One region of the Lysobacter sp. SCRH-1R genome, then DNA from elsewhere that is predicted to be linked to it. Evidence: predicted binding sites of a transcription regulator. Region 1 holds the regulator's gene; the other holds the start of a gene.

The links. The regulator FliA, encoded in region 1, starts transcription of late flagellar genes. The targets are predictions, from matches to a motif close to TAAAGTTTNNCNNNCNNNGGCCGATAA.
Region 2: AC3ANK_RS14770 (HDOD domain-containing protein) is a predicted target of FliA. The motif match lies at 10,703-10,729, and genes of this name have one in related genera.

Annotation. Positions count from the first base shown of each region.
Region 1 covers NZ_CM173227.1:3,364,135-3,375,804, reverse strand. The annotation lists gene AC3ANK_RS15485 (chemotaxis protein CheA) at 1-1,544, opposite strand, end outside; gene AC3ANK_RS15480 (response regulator) at 1,661-2,026, opposite strand; gene AC3ANK_RS15475 (STAS domain-containing protein) at 2,072-2,353, opposite strand; gene AC3ANK_RS15470 (chemotaxis protein CheW) at 2,653-3,876, opposite strand; gene AC3ANK_RS15465 (ParA family protein) at 3,938-4,717, opposite strand; gene motD (flagellar motor protein MotD) at 4,717-5,829, opposite strand; gene AC3ANK_RS15455 (flagellar motor protein) at 5,846-6,586, opposite strand; gene AC3ANK_RS15450 (chemotaxis protein CheA) at 6,728-8,446, opposite strand; gene AC3ANK_RS15445 (protein phosphatase CheZ) at 8,658-9,296, opposite strand; gene cheY (chemotaxis response regulator CheY) at 9,293-9,685, opposite strand; gene AC3ANK_RS15435 (RNA polymerase sigma factor FliA) at 9,806-10,573, opposite strand; gene AC3ANK_RS15430 (MinD/ParA family protein) at 10,570-11,472, opposite strand; gene flhF (flagellar biosynthesis GTPase FlhF) at 11,456-11,670, opposite strand, start outside.
Region 2 covers NZ_CM173227.1:3,205,089-3,216,758, forward strand. The annotation lists gene AC3ANK_RS14730 (glycosyl hydrolase family 18 protein) at 1-1,806, shown strand, start outside; gene AC3ANK_RS14735 (winged helix-turn-helix domain-containing protein) at 1,906-2,223, opposite strand; gene AC3ANK_RS14740 (alpha/beta fold hydrolase) at 2,394-3,422, shown strand; gene AC3ANK_RS14745 (homoserine dehydrogenase family protein) at 3,661-4,785, opposite strand; gene AC3ANK_RS14750 (O-succinylhomoserine (thiol)-lyase) at 4,782-5,972, opposite strand; gene metX (homoserine O-succinyltransferase MetX) at 5,969-7,030, opposite strand; SAM riboswitch class I at 7,102-7,227, opposite strand; gene AC3ANK_RS14760 (NHL repeat-containing protein) at 7,345-8,457, shown strand; gene AC3ANK_RS14765 (peptidoglycan DD-metalloendopeptidase family protein) at 8,462-9,379, shown strand; gene AC3ANK_RS14770 (HDOD domain-containing protein) at 9,584-10,663, opposite strand; gene AC3ANK_RS14775 (peptide chain release factor 3) at 11,316-11,670, shown strand, end outside.

The DNA.
Region 1 (11,670 bases):
CGGATCGACACCGTGGTGCCGGCGCCCTTCTTCGACCGGATCTCGACCTGGCCGCCGAGCGCGGCGATGTTCTTCTTCACCACGTCCATGCCGACGCCGCGACCGGACAGGTCGGTGAGCTGTTCGGCGGTGGAGAAGCCCGGATGGAATACGAGGTCCCACACCTGCGCGTCGGTCGGGTTGTCGCCGATGGGCAGGTTGCGTTCGGCGGCCTTGCGCAGGATGCGCTCGCGATCCAGGCCGCGGCCGTCGTCGCTGATCTCGATGACGATGTGCCCGCCCTGGTGCTGCGCGTTGAGCGAGATCGTGCCGGTCTCGTCCTTGCCGGCCGCGCGGCGCTCGGCAGGCAGCTCCAGGCCGTGGTCGATGGCGTTGCGCACCAGGTGCACGAGCGGATCGACGATCTTCTCGATCACGCCCTTGTCCAGCTCGGTGGCTTCACCGCTGGTGCGCAGGCGCACCTTCTTGTCCAGGCGCGCGGCGAGGTCGCGGACCATGCGCGGGAAGCGGCTGAAGGCGAATTCCACCGGCAGCATGCGCACGCCCATCACCGCTTCCTGCAGGTCGCGGGTGTTGCGGTCGAGCTGTTCCAGGCCCGACAGCAGCAGTTCGTTGGCGACCGGGTCCAGCTGCGTGGAGCGCTGGCGCAGCATCGCCTGGGTGATGACGAGCTCGCCCACCAGGTTGATCAGCGCGTCGACCTTGTTGACGGCGACGCGGATGGACGAGTCGGCGGCGTCGCCCGCGCCGGCCTTGCGCGCGTCGTTGCCGCCGTTGCGCGTGTCGATCGCGACGACGTTGTCGGGCGTTTCCGGCAGCGGCGACGGCGGCGGCGCGACGGCGGACGTGGCCGGAATGCCTTCGATGGCGAGTTCGCACTGGTCCTCGACCCACGCGAACGCGTCGTCGATCGCGCTGCGCGGCACGCTGCCGGGCAGCATCAGGTCCCAGGCGAGGTAGGCCTCGTACGGATCGAGTTCGGAGAACTTCGGCAGCGTGTTGTCGAGCGCGGTGACGCCCAGTTCGCCGTGGCTGGACAGCTCGCGCAGGATGCGCAGCGGATCGTTGCCGGACAGGAACATCGACGGCGCCGGCTTGAAGCCGATGCGCCATTCGGCGATTTCCGGCGCCTTCGCTTCGGTCTTCGCGGCGGACGCGACTTCGCGGCCCATCATCTTCGCCAGGCCGTCGTGCGCGCGCTTGAGATTCGCCTCGTCGATCGCATCGCCGTGTTCGGCCGCGCCGAGCAGGCCGCGCAGCGCATCGCCGGCGACCAGCAGCGCGCCGATCGCATCGGCGTCGAGCTGGCGGCGGCCGCTGCGCGCTTCGTCCAGCAGCGTTTCAAGCTGGTGGGTCAGTTCGCTGATCGCGGTGAAGCCGAACGTCGCCGCGCCGCCCTTGATCGAATGCGCGGCGCGGAAGACGACGTTGATGGTCTCGCCGTCTGCCGAACCGGACTCCATCGCGAGCAGGCCCGCTTCCATGGCGTCCAGGTTTTCGCGGCTTTCCTCGAAGAAGGCGGCGTGGAAGCGGGTGATGTCCATGGGCGAGTGATGAGTGAGTAGGAACGGGAAACGAGAGGGAAGGGCGCGGCGGTGGTGGGTCGAATCAACTAGCGCAACTGGCCAGGTTCTGGGTCCTCACCACTCGTTCCTCGCTTTCAGCCCAGGACCTTGCGGACCGTCGCCAGCAGCTGTTCCGGATCGAACGGCTTGACCAGCCAGCCGGTCGCGCCGGCGGCCTTGCCTTCGGCCTTCTTGTCGCCGCCGGATTCCGTGGTGAGCATCAGCAGCGGGGTGAAGCGGTAGTCGGGCAGCTGGCGCAGCTGGCGGATCAGTTCGATGCCGTCCATGCGCGGCATGTTCACGTCGGTCACCACGGCGTCGAAACGCTGGGTCTTGGCGACGTCGAGCGCGGCCTGGCCGTCCTCGGCTTCGCGCACGTTGAAGCCGCCGCCGGTGAGGGCGAAGGCGACCATCTGCCGCATGGAGGTGGAGTCGTCGACGATCAGCAGGTTCTTGGACATCGTGGCCGGCTTCTGTTGGAAGTGAAAGGAGAGGTGGGGATGGGGTCAGGCGGTCGGCGCGTCGACGCCGAGGCTCTTGGCGAGCGCGAGCTGGCGCGCGGCGTCGGCGAGCACCGGCGATGCGCCGGTCACGACGGTGGCGAGGCCAAGCGCGGCGCGTTCGCGCACGAAGGCATGGAGCATCTGCAGCCCGGCCGTGTGCACGCGCTCGACGGCGTCGCCGGTGAGCGAAAGCGGTTCGGCGTCCTCCAGGTGCGGGCGCAGCGCGGCCTGCAGGTCGGCGACGTGTTCGATGCCGAGGTCGGAGGGAAGGGGCAGTGCGTTCATGGCTGTGTGCGGTTCGCCGTGGTCATTCGAATGGGATAACGGCGGGGGTTGGGAGGACTTGAGTGCGTGGCGTGGCGGGCGTTTGTAGCCCGGGTAAGCGAAGCGCACCCGGGAACATCGTCTCCGGCGCCGTTGCCCCGGGTGCGGCCTTCGGCCTTACCCGGGCTACAAGAGCCGCTTCGATCGGACGCACCGCTGCCATCCATGGCGGGACGCTTCAGCTCCCGGAACGCCCGGCCCGTCCATCCATGGCCGGTCGTTCGTCTCGACGCGCGCCAGTGGCGCGCAAGCGTCGCTCCTCACCCGAACAAGGCATTGGCGTCCAGCAGCACCGTCGGCTTCGCCACCACGCGCGCGACACCCACGATCGCCCGCGACGGCGACGCCATCAGCGGCGGTTCGATGCGATCGGGGCCGAGCGTCACCACGTCGTCGACCGCGCTGACCAGTGCGCCGATCAGTTCGTTGTCGCGTTCGACCACGACGATGCGCGCGCGCTCGTCGGGCGTGACGCGGCCGGTGCCGAGCCACAGCCCCAGGTCGAACACCGGCACGATCCGCCCGCGCAGGTTCATCGCGCCGAGCACCGACGGCGCCGCGCCACGCATGGCGACGATGGGCGCGGTGCGGCCGACTTCCTGCACGCGCAGCAGTTCGATCGCGTAGCTGTCCTCGCCCACGGCGACGCGCAGCCAGCGGTGCGTGGTGGTGACCGACGGCGGCAACGCGGGCGGGGTGAATTCGACCGGACGCAGGCCGGTGCGGGCGTCGGGTTGCGCGCTGGTGGGGCGGTGGGCGGGTGGTTGCGGGGGTGTTGCGGGCGCGGGTGCGGCGATGGGAGCGGAAGCCGGTATCGACGCCGAAGCAGAAGCCGCGGCGCTCGACATGGACGGCGCAGCCGGTGCGGCCATGGCCGCGGCGAACAGCGGATCGGAGTCGAGTTCGGCGAGCAGCCCGGGATCGATCTGCGGCGCGGCGACGTCCGGCGCAGCGAACAAGGGGTCGGAGTCGAGCTCGGCGAGCAGGCCTGGATCGATCTGCGACGCCGCGACTTCGGGCGCAGCGAACAGCGGATCGGAGTCCAGTTCGGCGAGCAACCCCGGATCGATCCGCGACGTGGCCGGACTTGCCGGAGCATTCGTCGCGAACAACGGATCGGAGTCCAGTTCGGCAAGCAGACCCGCGTCGATCAACGTCGTCGAAACGTCGTCGTGAGCTGCAGCCTCAACGCTCCCTCCCCTGCCTGCAGGCGAGGGTTGGGGAGGGGTGACGTCCACAGCGCGGTCGTGCCCGGAGCCCGGCACCTGCGCGCCGCGTAGCTGTCCGGCGAACAACGGATCGGAGTCCAATTCCGCAAGCAACCCCGCATCGATCACCGACGGCGCAGCGTTGCCGTCAGCGACAGCCTCACCGCTCGCCAGCGCCATCACCGGCGCATTCGCCGCCACAGGCGCAGGCGCCACCGCATCGACCGTGAGGTCGAGCAGTTCGTCGAGGTAGGCGTCGAGGGCGGGATGGTTCATGTCGGTTCCGTTACGGGCGCATCGCCGCGCGCGAAGGCGGCAACGCAGGGCCCTGCAAATCTCAAGCCGCTTCCTTGTGCTGATCGCCGGCGGCTTCCTGCTCCAGCAGCCACTTCAATGCGCGCCGGTACATGTCGACGCCGCGACCGTCCGGCGGATCGGCCTTCACCAGCGAGGCCGCATCGCGCAGGCGCGTGTCCATCGGCACGGCGTGCGTCCAGACGCGGTCGCCGTAGCGGTCCTGCAACTCGTACAGGCTCGCCACGCCCGTGCGCGTGCGGCGGTCGAACAGCGTCGGCAGCACGTGGCGCGGCAGCGGGCGGCGGCGCGAACGCTCGACCATCTCCGCCGTGCGCAGCATGTCGGCCAGGCCGTGCAGCGCGAGCGGGTCGGTCTGCGTCGGCACGATCAGGCGATCGGCCGCCGCCAGCGCGTTGACCATCAGCAGGCCGAGCGTGGGCGGGCAGTCCATCAGCACGTAGTCGTAGACCTCGCGCACGGTGTGCAACGCGCGACCGAGCGCCAGGCCCAGGCCCGGCTGCGTCGCGCCGCGGCGTTCCAGCGTCGCCAGCGCGGCCTGCGCGGCGACGACCTGCAGGTCGGGCACGTGCGTGTAGCGCGCCAGTTCGAGCAGCCCGGCACCGCTGCCGCTGAACAGGTCGTGGGTGCCGGATGGCGGCGGATCGGCGGGGATCTCGAAGGCGCGCGTCAGCGACGCGTGCGGATCGAGGTCGAGCAGCAGCACGCGGTTTCCCGCGGTCGCGAGGCCGCGTGCAAGCAACAGCGACGTCGTGGTCTTGCCGACGCCGCCCTTCTGGTTGGCGATTGCCCAGGCGCGCATCAGCCCGCTCCCGGTTGGGTGGTGGTGGAATTCGTTCGTGCCGCCGCCGCACGCGCGGCGTCGGCGGCGGTGCGATCGGTTTCGGCGGCGATGCCGTCGTTCCCCGCGCCATGCGCGCGCGCGGCGGCCGCGGCGGCGCCCGGCGCCTTCGCGGCGGGGTAGAGGTCGGCGGCGACGTCGTCGGCCGTGTCGTCATCAGCCGCGTCGTCGTCCATGGCGATCGTCGGCGGCGAGCGGTCCTCGACCGCGTCAGGGCCCTGCGGACTGGCGAGGATCACCAGCAGCACGCGGCGGTTCGCGTTGCGGCCTTCGGGCGTGGCGTTGTCGGCGACCGGCTGGTATTCGCCGTAGCCGACCACCGCGAGGCGCGCCGGCGAAATGCCCGCCTGCGCCATCACGTGGACGATGCTCGCCGCGCGCGCGGTCGACAGTTCCCAGTTCGACGGGAACTGCGCCGTCGCGATCGGCATGTTGTCGGTGTAACCCTCCACGCGCAGCGCGTTGGGCTCGTCGGCCAGCACGGTGGCGATGCGGCGCACGGTGTCGACCGCGCGCGGGTTGGGCACCGCGACGCCGCTGGCGAAGAGGATGTCGCTCTGGATCTCGACTTCCAGGAAGTTGTAGCTGCGCCGCACGGTGACCAGCTTCTGCTTCACCAGTTCCGACAGCGCCTCCTGGATGCGCCGGCCGATCGAATGCAGCTGCGCGCCCTGCGCCGACTCGCGTTCGCTCACCTGGCGCGCGGCCTCCTTCGCGCTGCCGCTGGCGCCGAAGGTCGGCATGTCGAGCACCTGCTTCATGCGCGGCGAGGCGATGGGCGTGGACGAGGACGGCCCGGATTTCGAACCCGGCGTCACCAGCGAGGGACGATCGAACGCCGAACCGCGCAGCTGGTGCATGCCCAGCTGGATCGGCGTCACCGTGCGCGGCGGTCCGCCGAACGCGGACGACAGCGCATCGGCCAGCACGCGGTACTTGCCCTCGTTGATCGAGGAAATCGCGTACATCACCACGAAGAAGGCGAGCAGCAGCGTGATCAGGTCGCCATAGGGGATCGCCCACGCTTCGTGGTTGGCGTGCTCCTCGTGCTGGTGTCGGCGGCGACCGGCCATGATCGTGCGCGCTCCGTCAGACCACGAAGCCGTTGAGCCGCGCTTCGATGTTGCGCGGGTTCTCGCCCTGGGCGATGCCGATGAGGCCTTCGATGATCATCTCGCGCTCGTCGGCCTGCTGGTTGATCAGGCCCTTCAGCTTGGCCGCGATCGGCAGCAGCATCAGGTTCGCAAGGCCGATGCCGTAGATCGTCGCGGTGAACGCGGCGGCGATGCCGTGGCCGAGCTTGCTCGGGTCGGCGAGGTTCTTCATCACCGCCATCAGGCCGAGCACCGCGCCGATGATGCCCAGCGTCGGCGAATAGATGCCGGCGCCCTCGAACACCTTCGCCGCGGCGAGGTCGCGCTGCGACTGGCCGTGCAGTTCGATCTCCAGCATCTGCCGGATCGATTCGGGCTCCACGCCGTCGACCACCATCTGCAGGCCCTTGCGCACGAACGGATCGTCCTGCGCCTGCACTTCCGCTTCCAGGCCGAGCAGGCCCTGGCGGCGCGCGACGGTGGACCACTCGACCAGGCGCGCGATCATCGCCGGACGGTCCTGCACCGGCGGGCGGAACACCCAGCGCACGATCGCCAGCGCACGCTTGAACGTCGCCATCGGCGTCTGCACCAGGATCGCCGCGCACGTGCCCAGGATCACGATGACGAACGCCGCCGGCGACCACAGGCCGGAGAGGCCTGCGCCCTTCAGGATGCTGCCGCCGACCAGGGCGACCAGCGCGAGTACGATGCCGATGACGGAGAGTCTGTCCATGGGTCGATGGTCCTGGCTCAGGAACGAGGGAAGAGCAGCGGGAAACGAGCAGGGACGTCAGCGCTCACTCGTGTCTCGTTCCTGTTCACCCGTTCCTAGTTCTTAACGGTTGCCGCCTGCCCGACTTGAGCCGGCCTGCCTTCACTCGTTCCTGGTTCCCCGGCCTTCGTTCCTGGCCCGCAGGCCGGTCCTGAGCAGCGCGTCGACATCCAGGATCAGCGCCATGCGGCCGTCGCCGACCAGGCTGGCGCCGGCGTAACCGGCCAGGCCGCGCAGCGTGCGGGGCAGGGCCTTGATGACCACTTCCTCGCGACCGCGCACGCGATCCACCGTCAGGCAGAAGCGCGAATCGCCCGACTGCAGCACCACGCAGGTCGTCGCCGCGCCGGGTTCCGGCGGCAGGCCGAGCCAGGTGCGCAGCTCGATCAGCGGCAGCGGTTCGTCGCGCAGGTCGAGCATGCGCTGGCCGTCGACCCACAGCGGTTCGATGCGCTCGTGCGCGAGCACTTCGACCACGCGCACCAGCGGCAGCGCGTAGACGTCCTCGTCCAGTTCGATCAGCAGCGTCGGCAGGATCGCCAGCGTCAGCGGCACGCGGATCGCGAAGCGCGAACCGCGCCCGACCTCCGAATGGATCTGCACCTGGCCGGACAGTTCGCGGATCTTCGACTGCACCACGTCCATGCCGACGCCGCGCCCGGACAGGTCGCTGACTTCGCTGCGCGTGGAGAAGCCGGCCATGAAGATCAGGTTGAGGCATTCGTCCGAGGTCAGCCGCGCGGCGGCATCGGAATCGATCAGGCCCTTCCTGATTGCGCTGCGGCGGATCTTTTCCGGATCGATGCCGGCGCCGTCGTCGCTGACTTCGATCGAGACATGGTCGCCTTCCTGCTGCGCCGACAGGCGCACGATGCCCTGTTCGGGCTTGCCGGCGGCGCGGCGCGCCTCGGGCGATTCGATGCCGTGGTCGATCGCGTTGCGCACCAGGTGCACGAGCGGATCGGCCAGCGCTTCGACGAGGTTGCGGTCCAGTTCGGTTTCCGCGCCGATGATCTCCAGTTCGACCGACTTCTTCACCTGCCGCGCGACGTCGCGCGCGAGCTTGGGGAAGCGCGCGAACACGCGTCCGACCGGCTGCATGCGCACCATCATCACCGCCGATTGCAAACGCGAGGTGGCGACGTCGAGCGCGGTCACGGCGCGGTCGAGGTCCTCGTCGCGCAGGCGCGGGCGGATGGTCTTCAGGCGGTTGCGCGCGAGCACCAGTTCGCCGACCAGGTCGACCATGGCGTCCAGGCGGCGCACGTCGACGCGGACGGTGGGGTCTTCGGCGGCTTTTGAAGGAGCCGCGGCTTTTGCTCCTCCCGCTGCCTGCGGGGAGAGATGGGGAGGAGGTGAAGTCCGTGCGATTGCGTCGCCCGCAGGGGCCGGCTTCGCGACCGGCTTCGCCGAAATCGTCGGCACGTGCGTGACGAAACCCTTCGCGCCGTCGCGCAATGACTGCAGCAACCCGGCCGGTGCGTGTTCGGGTTCCTCGCCGTTCGACACGGCCGCGAGCATGTCCACCAGCAGGTCCAGCGACTGCTGCGCACCGTCGAACGCGTCCGCGTCCATCGGCACGGTGCCGTCGCGCGCGACGTTGAGGCGATCCTCCACCGCGTGGCAGATCTCCACCATCGGGCCGAAGTCGAGGAAGCCCGCGCCGCCCTTGATGGTGTGGAAACCGCGGAACACGGCGTTGAGCGCGTCGCGATCGGTCGGCGCGTGTTCCAGCGCGACCATCTGCTCGCCGAGCTGGTCGAGGATCTCGCGCGCTTCGATCAGGAAGTCGGCGGCGATGTCGTTGGCGATGGCGCTCATGAGCAGGAAACGAGAGGAGAGGGGTGAGGAACGAGTGACGCGGTCACGCGGAGCCCGGCGTTGGTAGCCCGGGTAAGCCAAGCGCACCCGGGGTTTGCGGCGCCGGAGACGTTGCCCCGGGTGCGGCCTTCGGCCTTACCCGGGCTACAAGAGCGACGCGCGCCGCGATTTGCTTCATCCGTTCTCATCGGCATGACTCGCGTCGAACGCCTCAAAGCCCCAGCGACGACAGCAGATCGTTCGCGTCTTCCTGCGTCGCGGGCGTCGGGTCCACGCCCGCCACCGACGGGCCGTAACCGCGGTTGTTGTGGTTGAGGTGGCTAAGGTGGATTGGCGTCGCCTCGCCGTCGGTGATCTCGCCCAGACCCGCATGCACCGCACGGACGAGTTCGACGACGCGGCGGATGATCTGGCCGGTGAGGTCCTGATAGCCCTGCGCCGCGGTCATTTCCGACATGCGCGAGCGGATCGCGGCGATGGTCGCGGCTTGTTCGTCGGTCGATGCATCCGGCAGCGTGCCCAGCAGGACGCCGCATTCCTGGATCAAATCGAGCGTGCGATGGCTCGCGTCCTCGCTCACGTGCACGACGTGCTCGAGGCGCGCGCAGGCTTCCGGCAGCGATGCGTTCGGATTCGCGCTGCCGTTGCCCAGCGCGGTGTCCAGTTCGCGCGCGAGCTTCGCCAGGCCCTGCACCAGCGGCTGGCTGCGCCACTGGATCAGCGCGTCGACGTTGCTGCGCCAGCCGGCGAGGTCGTCGTGTTCCAGCGCCCACAGCGCCGCGTGCAGGCGCGCGATGACGGCCTGCCGATCCTCGCTGAGCGCCTTCTCGAAGGAGGGCGCGTCGGTCACGCGGCGGCTCCCAGGCGCTCGAACACCTTGTTGAGCTTGTCTTCCAGCGTCGCCGCGGTGAACGGCTTGATGACGTAGCCGTTCACGCCGGCCTGCGCGGCTTCGATGATCTGCTCGCGCTTGGCTTCGGCGGTGACCATCAGCACCGGGATCTTCGCCAGCGACGCGTCGGCGCGGATCGCCTTGAGCAGGTCGATGCCCGGCATGCCCGGCATGTTCCAGTCGGTGACGACCAGGTCGAACGGCGCCTTCTTCAGCTCGATCAGCGCGGTCGAGCCGTCGTCGGCCTCGGCGGTGTTGTGGAAGCCCAGATCGTTGAGCAGGTTCTTGACGATGCGGCGCATGGTCGAGAAGTCGTCGACGATGAGGATGCGGATGTTCTTGTCCATGTGGGCTTGCTCGATACGAAGTGGTTCAAAAGGGAAGATCAGGCGGTTGCAGCCCGGGCAAGCGGAGCGCACCCGGGTCGTGCGCGTGGGTCCCCGGGTGCGCTGCGCTTGCCCGGGCGGTCAGAACTCGTCGTCGTCATCGCCGTGCGTCCCGCGCCATTCGCCCAGGCGCGAGCGCAACCGCAGCATCGCCTGGCCGTGGATCTGGCACACGCGCGATTCGGATACGTTGAGTACCGCGCCGATCTCGCGCAGGTTCAGTTCCTGCTCGTAGTACAGCGACAGCACCAGCTGTTCGCGCTCGGGCAGATGGCCGATGGCCGCGCCGAGCGCTTCCTTGAAGGCGACCTGCTCGAACTCGCGCGCGGGCGTCGCGCCGGCGTGGTGCGCCAGGTGCGGTTCGCCGTCGTGTTCGTCCAGGTGCGCTTCCAGGCTGATCAGCTGGCCGCGCGCGGCGTCCTCGAGCATGCGGTGGTATTCGTCGAGCGGGACGTTGAGCGCGACCGCCACTTCCTGCGCGGTCGCGGCGCGGCCGGTGCGCTGTTCGACCTCGCGTGTCGCCGCGACCACGTCGCGATAACGGCGATGCACCGAACGCGGCACCCAGTCGCCACGGCGGATCTCGTCGATCATCGCGCCGCGGATGCGGATGGATGCATATGTTTCGAACGCGGCGCCTTGATCGGCCTGGAAATTCCGCGCCGCGTCGATCAGGCCGAGCATGCCGGCCTGGATCAGGTCGTCGATCTCCACGCTCGCGGGCAGTCGCGCGGCGAGGTGGTGCGCGATGCGGCGCACCAGTTCGCCGTGTTTCTCGACGATCTCCGTGGCGTTGCCGTGGTCGGCCGCGCGCTGGGTCGCCTTGTATTGGGCGGCGGCGGCGTTCATGCGACGGCGCTCCTCAGCGGGTCGTTGGCGTTGGCGGCATTCGCGCCATGGGCGACGAGGCGTTCCATGAAGAACTCCACGCCGCCGCGCGGGCCGAGCGGCGACTGCCAGCTGCCGGCGCGTCGCGCGATGTCGCGGAAGGCCAGCGCCGACGGGCAGCCGGGAAAGGCCTCGACGACGGCTTCCTGACGCTGGATCGCGCGGCGCAGCCATTCGTCGCGCGGGATCGCGCCGAGGTAGTGCAGGGTGACATCGAGGAAGCGCGCGCTGACGCGTTCGAGCTTCTCGAACAGCTGCTTGCCCTCGATCGCGTTGTTGACCTGGTTCGCCAGCACCTGCACGCGGGTGACGCCGCGCTCGCGGCTGAGCACCTTGATCAGCGCGTAGGCGTCGGTGACCGAGGCCGGCTCGTCGCAGACCACCACGATCACGTCCTGCGCGGCCTGGCAGAAGGTCAGCACGCTGTCGGAAATGCCGGCGGCGTTGTCGACCACCATCGCGTCCAGCGGCAGGTCGAGCTGGCAGAAGGCGTGCACCAGGCCGACGTGCTGCTGCGGCAGCAGTTCGGTCATGTGGCGCTTGCCCGACGCGGCGGGGACGACCCACAAACCGCGCGGGCCTTCCAGCAGCGTGTCCTGCAGTTCGCAGCGGCCGGCGAAGACGTCGGCAAGGGTGAACTGCGGCGACAGGCCGAGCATCACGTCGACGTTCGCCAGGCCCAGGTCGGTGTCCAGCAGCAGCGTGCGCTGGCCGGCGTGGACCAGCGACATGGCGAGGTTCACCGACACCGAGGTCTTGCCCACGCCGCCCTTGCCGCTGGCCACCGCGATGACGCGTACCGGCGCGCGCGCGCTGCCGTTGGCGGCGGAGGTGGCGTTGAGATCAGCTGGCGAATGCATGGCGGTCCTCGGTGGGGAGGGTCACAGGGCGGGAATCGAGAGACCCGAGGGGGTTATCGGCAGCACGTCGCACTTTCTCGAGGGTCGAAACGAGGCGATGTGCATCGGCGGCGGCGATGTCGGCCGGAACCGCCTGTCCGTCGGTGGTGTAGGCCAGGCTCAGGCCCTGCTGGACCAGCACCGACAGCGGCGAACCCA
Region 2 (11,670 bases), 160 kb from region 1:
AACCAGCCGCCGAGCGTGACGCTCACCTCGCCCGCCAACGGCGCCAGCTATAACGCCGGCAGCAACATCGCCGTGACGGCGAATGCGAGCGACAGCGACGGCAGCGTCGCGAGCGTCGAGTTCTTCCGCGGCACCGTGTCGCTGGGCGTCGACACCACAGCGCCGTATGCGGTGACCTGGAGCAACGCCACCGCCGGCAGCCACGGCTTCACCGCGAAGGCCACCGACAACCAGGGCGCGACGACCACCTCGAGCGCGGCGAACATCACCGTCAACGGCAACCCGCCGACCGACACCACGCCGCCGAGCGTGCCGACCGGATTGTCGGCGACGGCGCTGTCGTCCAGCAGCATCGCGCTGAGCTGGAACGCGTCCACCGACAACACCGGCGGCGCGGGCGTGGCGGGCTACGACGTGTATCGCGGCGGCACGCTGATCGCATCGCCTACCGCGACCAGCTACACCAACAGCGGCCTCGCGGCGAACACCACCTACAGCTACACCGTGCGTGCGCGAGACGCGGCCAATCCGTCCAATGCCTCCGCTCAGAGCAGCGCGGTGAGCGCGAAGACGCTCGACGGCGGCACCGGCGGCAACAAGCGCGTGATCGGCTATTTCGCGCAGTGGGGCATCTACGCCCGCAACTATCGCGTGAAGAACATCGACACCAGCGGTTCGGCGTCGAAGATCACGCACATCAACTACGCCTTCGGCAACGTGCGCAACAACCGCTGCCAGGTCGGCGTGACGATCCCGACGAACGAAGCGACCGGTGAAGGCGGCGATGCGTTCGCCGATTACACCAAGGCTTTCCAGGCCGGCGAAAGCGTGAGCGGCGCGGCCGACACCTGGGACCAGCCGCTGCGCGGCAACTGGAACCAGCTCAAGCAGCTCAAGGCGAAGTACCCGAACATCAAGGTGCTGATCTCGCTCGGCGGCTGGACCTGGTCGCGTGGATTCGCCAGCGCGGCGCGTCCGGAGAACCGCGTGGCGTTCGTGTCCTCGTGCATCGATGCGTACATCCGCGGCAACCTGCCCGTCACCGACGGCGCGGGCGGTCCGGGTGCGGCGGCAGGCGTGTTCGACGGCATCGACCTGGACTGGGAATACCCGTCCGCATGCGGCCTGACCTGCGGCACGCCGGAGGAAAGCGCCAACTTCACCGCGCTGCTGGCCGAGTTCCGCCGCCAGCTCGACGCGGTGCGCCCCGGCCTGCTGCTGACCATCGCCGCCGGTGCGGGCGTGGACAAGGTGCGCGTCACCGATCCGGGCGCGTACAGCCAGTACCTGGATTACATCAACGTGATGACGTACGACTTCCACGGCACGTGGGATGCGCGCACGAACCATCACTCGGCGCTGTTCGATTCGCCGAACGATCCGTCCACGGGCGACCAGCGGCTCTACAACAGCAACGATGCGATGGAGGCCTTCCTCACGCGCGGCGTGCCGGCGTCGAAGCTCAACCTCGGCATCGGTTTCTACGGCCGCGGCTGGACCAACGTGCCCAACGTCAACAACGGCCTGTACCAGACCGGCTCCGCCGCGCCTGGCACGTATGAAGCCGGCAACGAGGACTACAAGGTCCTGAAGGACCGCCCCGGCACCGTTTATACCGACGCGAACGCGCGCGCCACGTGGAAGTACGACGGCAACACGTTCTGGAGCTACGACACGCCCGCGATGGTCACCGAGAAGATGGGCTACGTGAAGGCGCAGAACCTCGGCGGCGCGTTCTTCTGGGAATTCAGCGGCGACGATGCAAGCGGCACGCTGGTCAACGTGATCAGCAATGGCCTGAAGTGATGCGCTGAACGCGCTCTCCCCGGACCCGGCAACGGGTTTGCCCCTGGCGCCGATCCCCTGCGATCGGCGCCTTTTTTCGGGCTTCCACGCGTGATGCGTTCATCGCGTGGCGTCGAGCACGTAGCCTTCGCCGTGGATCGCATCCAGCGGCAGCTGCGTGCCGCAGCCATCGGCGACCTTGCGTCGGAGGCGATACACCAGCGAATCCAGGCGGTGCGAATCGAACCCGCCATCGGCGAACGCGTCCGCCAGCGCCTCGCGCGTGACCAGCTGGCCGGGCGTGAGCAGGAGTCGTTCGAGCAGCCGCCGTTCGGTGCGCGTGAGAGGGACGGCGCTGCCGTCGGGGCAGATCAGCGCCCAGCCGTCGGCATCCAGCCGCCAGCGCGGATCAGCGTCGGTCGAGGTCGGTCGATCCATCGGGCGCACCTTGACGAAACCTGCGCCGATCCTATCCAGCGCGCCGCGCGCCCACATAGGCCAGACGTTGGTGTGCCGCGCGGTCGCCGGCGAACCGGCACGCGGCGCCTCATGGCCGTCGCGACCGCTGGGGTAAGGTCGGGCCTTCCCCCTTCCACGGAGCCCTTCCGATGCGTCCGACGTTGTCCGCCTGCGCGCTGTCGCTGGTCCTCGCCCCGTCCATCGCCCTGTGCGCCGATGCGCCCGCGCCCGCGCCCGGCGCGGCGTCCTACGGCATGGAACTGGAAGGCTTCGAGTATCCGTATCCGGTGAAACACCACGCATTCACCTCGCAGGGCGAAGCGTTGCGCATGGCCTACCTGGACGTCGCACCGTCCACCCCGAACGGCCGCACCGTGGTGCTGCTGCACGGCAAGAACTTCTGCGCGGCGACGTGGGAGTCGGCGATCCGCGCGCTCACCGGCGCCGGTTACCGCGTGATCGCGCCGGACCAGGTCGGCTTCTGCAAATCGACCAAGCCCGGGCATTACCAGTACAGCTTCCACCAGCTCGCCGCGAACACGAACGCGCTGCTGCGCTCGCTGGGCATCGAGCGCGCGAGCGTCGTCGGCCACTCGATGGGTGGCATGCTCGCCACGCGTTACGCGCTGATGTATCCGGCGCAGGTCGAACGCCTGATGCTGGTCAATCCGATCGGGCTGGAAGACTGGAAGGCGCTCGGCGTGCCGTGGGCGAGCGTGGACGCGAACCTTGCCGGCGAACTGAAGACCAGCTTCGATTCGATCAAGCGTTACCAGCAGCAGGTGTACTACAGCGGCCAGTGGAAGCTCGGGTACGACCGCTGGGTCGGCATGCTCGCCGGCCTGTACGCCGGCCCGGGAAAGCAGCGCGTCGCATGGAACCAGGCGCTGACGACGGACATGGTGTTCACGCAGCCCGTCGTGCACGAGTTCGCGCAGCTGCGCGTGCCGACGACGTTGTTCATCGGACAGCGCGACCGGACGGCGATCGGCCGCGACCGCGCATCGCCCGAACTGCGCGAGCGGCTTGGCGATTATCCGGCGCTGGGCAAGCGCGCGGCGAAGGCGATTCCGGATGCGACGCTGGTGGAGTTCGACGACCTGGGGCATTCGCCGCACGTGGAAGCGCCGGCACGGTTCGAGAAGGCGTTGCTGGAGGCGTTGGCGGTGAAACGGTGAGTGTCGCGTGCGGGCGCGCTGTGAATGACGGCTCGCTTGAGCCGCTCTCCCATTGGCGACCCGAGGGAGTGAACCGCTGAGCGGGGATGGGCGGGAGGCGGGAGGCGCGACCACGCTGGCATTCGCGAGCTTGCGCCGTTGCCTTTGGAGCCCGGGTAAGCGAAGCGCACCCGGGAGCGCGGTCGCCTCCCCTACCCGGATGCGCTTCGCTTACCCGGGCTGCAAGCGCAAGCCGTCATCACGGCGAGCGCCGGGATGGCGTGCAACTCCCACGGCTGCGCAATACCCGCAACACATCATCCAGCAACCCCGCCGCAGTCACCTCCGCACCCGCACCCGGGCCCTGGATCACCAGCGGCTGCGTCGCATAACGATCCGACCAGATCGCCACGCGGTTGTCCGTTCCCGCGCCGCCGGCGAGCGGATGATCCGACGCGAGCGATTCCAGCCCGACGCTCGCCCGCCCGTCCTGCAATCGCGCGATGAAGCGCAGCTTCTCCCCGCGCTTGTACGCCGACTGGAAGCGCTCGCGCAGCGGCGTGTCGAGGGCGGGCAGCGCGGCGTCGAGCGCGTCCTTCGACAGGATCGCCAGTTCCGGCGGTACCAGCGAGGCGACGTCGACGTCGCACGCTTCCAGCTCCACTCCCGCCGTGCGCGCGAGGATCAGCAGCTTGCGGCGCACGTCCTCGCCGGAGAGATCGTCGCGCGGATCCGGCTCGGTGTAGCCGGCGTCGCGCGCCTGCCGCACCAGCGCGGAGAACGGGCGCATGCCGTCGTACTGGTTGAACAGCCACGCGAGCGATCCCGACAACACGCCGGCGATGGCATGGATGCGGTCGCCGCCCTCGCGCAGTTCGCGCAACGACCGCAGCAGCGGAAGCCCTGCGCCGACGGTCGCGCTGTCGCCGTAACGCGCATCGCCCGCGAGCGACGCCGCACGGATCGCCCGCCATCGCGACAACGACGTGCCTTGGCCGATCTTGCACGCGGTGGCGACGTGGATGCCCTGTGCGAGCCAATGCGCATGACGCTCGGCGACCGCCTCGCTCGCGGTCGCGTCGATCACCACGCGCGGCCCGTCCCCGCGCAAAGCGGCATCGACCGCATCGAGCGAACTGCCCTGCGGCGCCAGCGCGAGTCGACGCAGCGCGTCGCCCGGTGCGAGTCCCGAACGATCGCCCGCACACGCGCGCGAATTGGCGACGTGCACGAGTTCCAGGCGTTCGCCGAGCGGCGATGCGCGCCACGACGCGAGCCGCGCGAGCACCGCGCTTCCGACCGTGCCGGTACCGAGCAGCGCCACCCGCGCCGGTACGGCCTGCGCGGCCGAAGCGCGCGCGACTTCGACCGCCGCCACGCTCATCGTTTGACGCGCTCGGCAATCGCCACGGCCTGTTCCGCGCGCTCCAGCGCGACGGCGATGTCGGCGACCAGATCGTCGACATGCTCGATGCCCACCGACAACCGCAGCAGACCGTCGCCGATGCCCGCGGCTTCGCGCGCTTCGGCCGACATCGCCGCGTGCGTCATCGTCGCCGGATGCGCGACCAGGCTTTCCACGCCACCGAGCGATTCGGCCAGCGTGAAGCACTGCAGTCCGTCGAGGAACGCGCGCACCGCATCGACGCCGCCGTCGAGTTCCACGCTCAGCATCGCGCCGAAACCGTCCTGCTGGCGCGCGGCGAGCGCGTGCCCCGGGTGCGATTCCAGTCCCGGGTAATGCACGGCGCGCACCGCCGGATGCGCGTCGAGCAGCGACACCAGCGCCTGCGTGTTCTCCTGGTGCACGCGCAGGCGCGCATCGAGCGTGCGCAGGCCGCGCAGGGTGAGGAAGCTGTCGAACGGCGAGCCCGTCAGTCCCAGCGCGTTGGCCCACCACACCAGCTGCTGGTGTTGCTCGGCGTCGCGCGCGACGACCGCGCCGCCGACCACGTCGCTGTGGCCGTTGATGTACTTGGTCGTGGAATGCAGGACGAAATCCGCGCCGAACGCGATCGGCTGCTGCAGCGCCGGCGAAAGGAACGTGTTGTCCACGACGGTCAGCGCGCCCTTCGCCTGTGCGGCTTCGATCACGAAGCGCAGATCGGTGATGCGCAGCAGCGGGTTCGACGGCGTTTCGATCCACACCACCGTGGGATCGCTCGCCAGCGCATCGGTCAGCGCGCGCGGATCGGTGAGGTCGGCGGTGATCAGTTCGAACGCGCCCTTCTTCGCCAGCGCATTGAACAGGCGCCAGCTGCCGCCGTAGCCGTCGTGCGGCACGACCAGGCGGTCGCCGGGCTTGAGCAGCGCGTGCAGCAGCAGCGTGATCGCGCCCATGCCGGTGGCGGTGACGACACCGCCGGCGCCGCCTTCGAGTTCGGCCAGGGCTTCGCCCAGCAGGTCGCGGGTCGGGTTCCCGCTGCGGGTGTAGTCGTACTGCCGCTTCTCGTTGAAACCGGCGAAGCTGAAGTTGGACGACAGCACGATCGGCGGCGTCACCGCGCCGAAGGCGGTGTCGCGGTCGATGCCGGCGCGGACCGCGGCGGTACAGCGGTTGCGCGTGCTCATGCGGCCACCTCCAGCGCGTCGTCGAGCGCTTCGCCGAGGATCTGCGCGATCGCGCCCTCCTCCTTCAGGAACGCATCGTGTCCATACAGCGAGCGGACCACGCGCAGGCGCGTTTCGCCGCGAAGACGCTCCACCAGGTCGTAGGCATCCGACACCGGCACGAGGCGGTCTTCGGCGACGGCGACGACGGTCACCGGCAGGCGGATCGTGGTCGGATCCACGTCCTGCAGGTCGATGGATTCGGACAGGCGCAGATAGGCCGTGGTCGAAGTGCGCTGCACGTAGCTCGCGCCGCAATGATCGAGGTAGTCCTCCGCACCCACGCGCACGCGGCCTTCGCTCACCTGCGCCGGTTCGAAGCGCGCGTCGAACTCCTCCGGCGTGCGGTAGCTCAGGATCGCCAGCTGCCGTGCGAGCGCGAGGCCATGCGTCTCATCGCACTGCAACGCACCCAGCGCGACGGCGCGGCGCTGCAGCGCGCGCCATGCGCTCGCATACGGATGCGCGCGATGCACGCCGCTGATCGCCACCAGCTGTTCGACGCGCGCACCGTGTCGCGCGGCGAACTGCAGGCCGACCATCGCGCCGTACGAGCAACCGACGAACGCCTGCAGGCGCGCGACCTGCAACACGTCGAGCAGCGCGGCGATGGCGTCGGCCTGGTCGGCGGGGTCGAGCGGCGTGTCGAGGGTGCCGTCGGCGCCGATCCAGTCGAAGGCGATCAGGCAGCGCTCGCGCGGATCCAGCGGCTTGCCCGCGCCGACCTGCTGCTCCCACCAGCCGCTTTCGGGAAACGCGGCGCTGGCGGCGAGGTGGCGATGCGCCGAGATGCCGCCCGCGACGAACACCGCCGGCAGCGTGCGATCGCCCAGGATCTCGTAACGCAGCGCGATGCGACGCGTGCCGGCGTGGCGAAGGTCCAGGTCGACCGTGCATTCGCCGCGCTGCGCGTGGATGGCGTTGGCGAACACGGCGGCGTGCACGACGGGATCGAACGCGTCGATGCGCTCGGCCGGCGCGACGTCGGAAGCGAGGGCGGAAACGGGGGCGAAGCTCATGGCGGCATCCTTGAAGACGAAGGGCCACCGAGCCTGCGAGTCGCACTGCGCGCCCCGCGGGACGCGCATCGCAACCATCTTTCGACCGGCGCCTGGCGCGCCCCGTCGCAGGAATTGGCACCTTCGCCCGCGCTTGCGCGCTGGGTTGGGTTGCCCCGGCTTCAAAGGGCCTGTCCCTCAGCCGGTCTCGATGGATGGCCGCAGTCTGCCCCCGGCCGGCGGGGCTGTCAATCGCTTCATCCGCATATAGCGATTTATTATGTCAGTCACGTCCCCGGCTCCCGATGCAAAGTCGGCCCGAATACACTTCGGCGATGACTCCCCGCCTGTCCGCCCCCGCCGCCATCGCGTTCGCGCTGGCGGCCCTGGCCTCCGCCTGTTCCACCGTCCGCCCCGTCGAGCCCGCGGCGGTTTCCGTACCCGCCGCCAAGCCGGAACCGCGCACCGTGCTGGAGCGCTACGTCTCCGGCGAAAGCGCGCAGGACGAACTGGATTCGCTCGCCACCTGGACCACCGAGGAAGGCGCGACGTGGCTGCTCGCCACCGCGAAATCGACGGATCGGCTGGTCGTGTTCGACGCCGACACCGGTCGTCGCCTGCGCGAGGTCGGCGGCGAGGGTTCGGCGCCCGGGCAGTTCAACCGCCCCAACGGCATCGCGGTGTACGGCGATTACGTGTTCGTGGTCGAACGCGACAACCATCGCGTGCAGGTGCTGTCGCTGCCTTCGTTCGCGCCCGTCGGCACGTTCGGCGGAGAGGAACTGCGCAGCCCGTACGGTGTGTGGCTCACCGAGACCGAGCCCGGCGAGCTGGAGGCCTACGTCACCGACAGCTTCATGTACGGGAAGAAGTTCGACGAAGTGCCGCCGCTGGCCGAACTGGACCAGCGCGTGCGCCGTTACCGCGTGCAGTTCGACCAGGCGGGCCGGCTTCGTGCGTCGTACGCGGGATCGTTCGGCGACACCACGCCGGACGCCGCGCTGCGCATGGTCGAATCCATCGCGGGCGATCCGGCGAACGATCGCCTGCTGATCGCCGACGAGGACCGTCGCCACGAATCCACGCTGCGCGAGTACAGCTTCAGCGGCAAGTACACCGGCCGCAGCCTGCCGCAGGACAGCTTCGCCGCGGAGGCCGAAGGCGTCGCGCTGTGGAGCTGCGCCGACGGCAGCGGTTACTGGATCGCGGTCGACCAGCTCGCACCGCTGACGATCTTCCACCTGTTCGACCGCACGACGCTGGAACCGCGCGGCAGCTTCGAAGGCGAGACGACCGCGCACACCGACGGCGTCGCGCTGCATGCGGCGTCCACGCTGACGTTCCCGGCCGGCGCGCTGTTCGCCGTGCACGACGACAAGTCGGTGTCGGCCTTCGACCTGGCCGAAGTCGCGCGCGTGCTGCAGCTCTCGCCCGACTGCGCGCAGTGACGCGATGACGCGCGCGCGCCGCCATGCGGTCTGGTTCCTCGGTGCCGTCACGCTGCTGACGGCGTTCGGCGCGGGCGCGGCGAAGATCTACCGCTGGACCGACCGCAACGGCATCACGCATTACGGCGACCACGTGCCGGACGCGCCGCCTTCGCAGGTGAAGACCATCCCGGTGGAAGGCGAACCGGGCGCGATCGCGCGGCTGCGCATCGAGAACGACGGCGACCGTTTCCTCGCCTTCGCCGACAACCGCCTCTCCGGCCCGGTGGAGGTGCAGCTGGATTTCAGCCGCAGCGACAACGTGATCGGCAATCCGGTGCTGCCGGCGCGCGCCACCGTCGCGGCGCGCAGCAGCGCGCTTGTCGCCGTGCTGAGTTCCGCCGATCCCGACCGCGGCTTCGATTTCGAGTTGCAGATGGACAGCCTGCCGGGTGATCCCTCGGCGCGTCCGCGCGACGTCGAATACCTGTTGCCGTTGCAGCAGGCACAGTTCCGCATCGACCAGGGCTATGGCGGGCATTTCAGCCATCGCGACGAACAGAACCGCTACGCGGTCGACTTCGCCGCCGATATCGGCACGCCGGTACTCGCCGCGCGCGATGGCGTGGTGATGCAGGTGGAATCCGACTTCGACAAGGCCGGGCTCAATCTGGAGCGTTACGGCGGTCGCGCGAATTTCGTGCGCATCCTGCACGAGGACGGGGCGATGTCGCTGTACGCGCACCTGAAATCCGAAGGCGCGCTGGTGCGCGTGGGTCAGCGCGTGCGGGCGGGGCAGCAGATCGGGCTGTCGGGCAACACCGGCTTCACCACCGGCCCGCACCTGCATTTCGCGGTGCAGGTCAATCGCGGGATGAAGCTGGAGTCGATCCCGTTCCGCATGACGGGGCCGCAGGGGCCTTTGCGGATCGCGGGGAATTAGCGCGGCTGCCATGCGGCGGCGATAACGAAGCAGGCGACACCCTCACGGGCGGTTGTAGTCCGGGTAAGCGAAGCGCACCCGGGGACCGCGTGACAGCTCCCGGGTGCGCTTCGCTTACCCGGGCTACAAAAGCTACAAAAGCGGCGAAGGCACGGACAACGCAAAGGCCGCGTCACCGACGCGGCCTTCCGAACGAACGAGCTCCTACGCCGCCTGCGCCGCCGACGGCTCCACCATATCGCGCCATTGCGGCAGCCGGTCGAGCACGTTGACGCTGCGCAGGTAGCCTTCGTCCAGCGGCGCGCCGGCGACCAGCGATGCAGCGACGTGCACGGCGCCGGCGACCCAGAACCCGCTCGCCTTCAAGCGTCCGGGGCGGTGCTGGAACGCCACGCCTTCGACGATCGGCATCGGCAGGCCCCACAGGCCCAGCAGGTACGCACCGGCTTCGGCGTAGTGCGGGCCGGTCGAACCTTCCGAGCCGTCGGACACGCCGGGCAGCAGCTTGCCGACTTCCGCCAGCAGGCCGGCGGTCGCGGCGAGTTCGGCGCTCGGGCCAGCGAGCAGGCGACGCGCCAGGCGCGACGTGCGCAGCGCGCGGTCCTGGATCGCCTCGCGTTCCTTTCCGGCCAATTGCGTCGGGCCGAAGGCCTCGCTCGCCAGCACCAGGCGCAGCAGTTGCTGGTGGCCCAGGCGCGTGACCGCGGCGCGGATGTCGGTGATCTCGCGACCTCCGGAGAAGTACGCCGAATTGCACAGGCGCAGCACCTTGGCGACGATCGCCGGGTCCTGCGAGAGCATCTGCGCGATGGCGGCGTTGCTCGCGTCGGGGTCGCGCAGCAGGCGCGAGAGTTCCAGGTACAGGCGCGGCGGCGGCGGCAGCGAACCGACGCGGCCCACGGCCTGCTTGAGTTCTTCGCTGCCCAGCACGTTGCGAAGTTCGGCGACGCTGTCGACGGCCTCGATCAGCTCGCCCGCGTCGAGCGGTCGCGACAGCAGCCGGTGCGCGCAGTCCAGGCCCTGCAGCATGCTGCTGTCCTCGCCCTGGTCCAGCAGCAGCACGCGCACCGCCTGCGGGTGCAGGCTGGACATCTGCGACAGCAGCGCCGGGCCCGGCACCGCGCCCACGCGCATCCCGCACAGGACCACGTCGACTTCCGTGAGCGACAGCGCCGCGTCGGCCTCGGTGAGCCAGTGCACGTCCCAGCCCAGGTCGAAATAGCCCAGCGACTCTTCGAATTCGCCGGCGCGGCCGGCGTCCTCACCCACGATCACAATGCGCACTGCAACCCCCGGCATACGGAATACGGATATCCATGACGGGTAGCGGCCCGGAAAGGCCGGGCTTTAGGAGGTGCTGAACGGGGATGTTCTGAACTGGGAGCACGCGCACACTTTCGGGGTCCGCGGCGAACCGTTTGGCGGTCGCGCAGGGGCGCCTGGGAGGCGGACGATTCGCGCCGTATGTCTGGCCCGGACCCTGGGAGATCGCGCTGGTTTGCTCCGAACGCCGAGCTCGAAGCTCGGGGCGCCGAGCTGTTTGCTCCGAACGCCGAGCCCGGAGCTCGGAAGGCCGGCCTATTTGCCCCGTATGCCGAGCTTGAAGCCCGGGGTACCGAGCTGCTCGCTCCGGACGCCGAACCCGGAGCTCGGATCGCCGGGCCATTTGCCCCGAACGCCGAGCTCGAAGCTCTGGGCGCCGAGCTGTTTGCTCCGAACGCCGGGCCCGGAGCTCGGAAGGCCGGGCTGTTTGGTCCGAACGCCGAGCTCTGAGGCCGGAACGCCGAGCGATGTGCTCCGGACGCCGGGCCCGGAGCTCGGCCGGATCGCCAGCCCGTCGCCCCCGACGGCCGCCAAGGCCAGCCGCGTATAATTCCCGCCCTTCCCGACTACCGACCCGCGGACCGCCGTTCGGCCCGTCCGCGCCTCCGTTGCCATGTCCGACGTTTCCCTCGAAGCCGCCCGCCGCCGCACGTTCGCGATCATCTCGCACCCCGACGCCGGCAAGACCACGCTCACCGAAAAGCTGCTGCTGTTCGGCGGTGCGATCCAGATGGCCGGCTCGGTCAAGGGCCGCAAGGCCGCGCGCCACGCGACCTCCGACTGGATGGCGCTGGAAAAGGAGCGCGGCATCTCGGTGACCAGCTCGGTGATGCAGTTCCCCTACGAGGACCGCATCGTCAACCTGCTCGACACCCCGGGCCACGCCGACTTCGGCGAGGACACCTACCGCGTGCTCACCGCGGTGGACTCGGCGCTGATGGTCATCGACGTCGCCAAGGGCGTCGAGG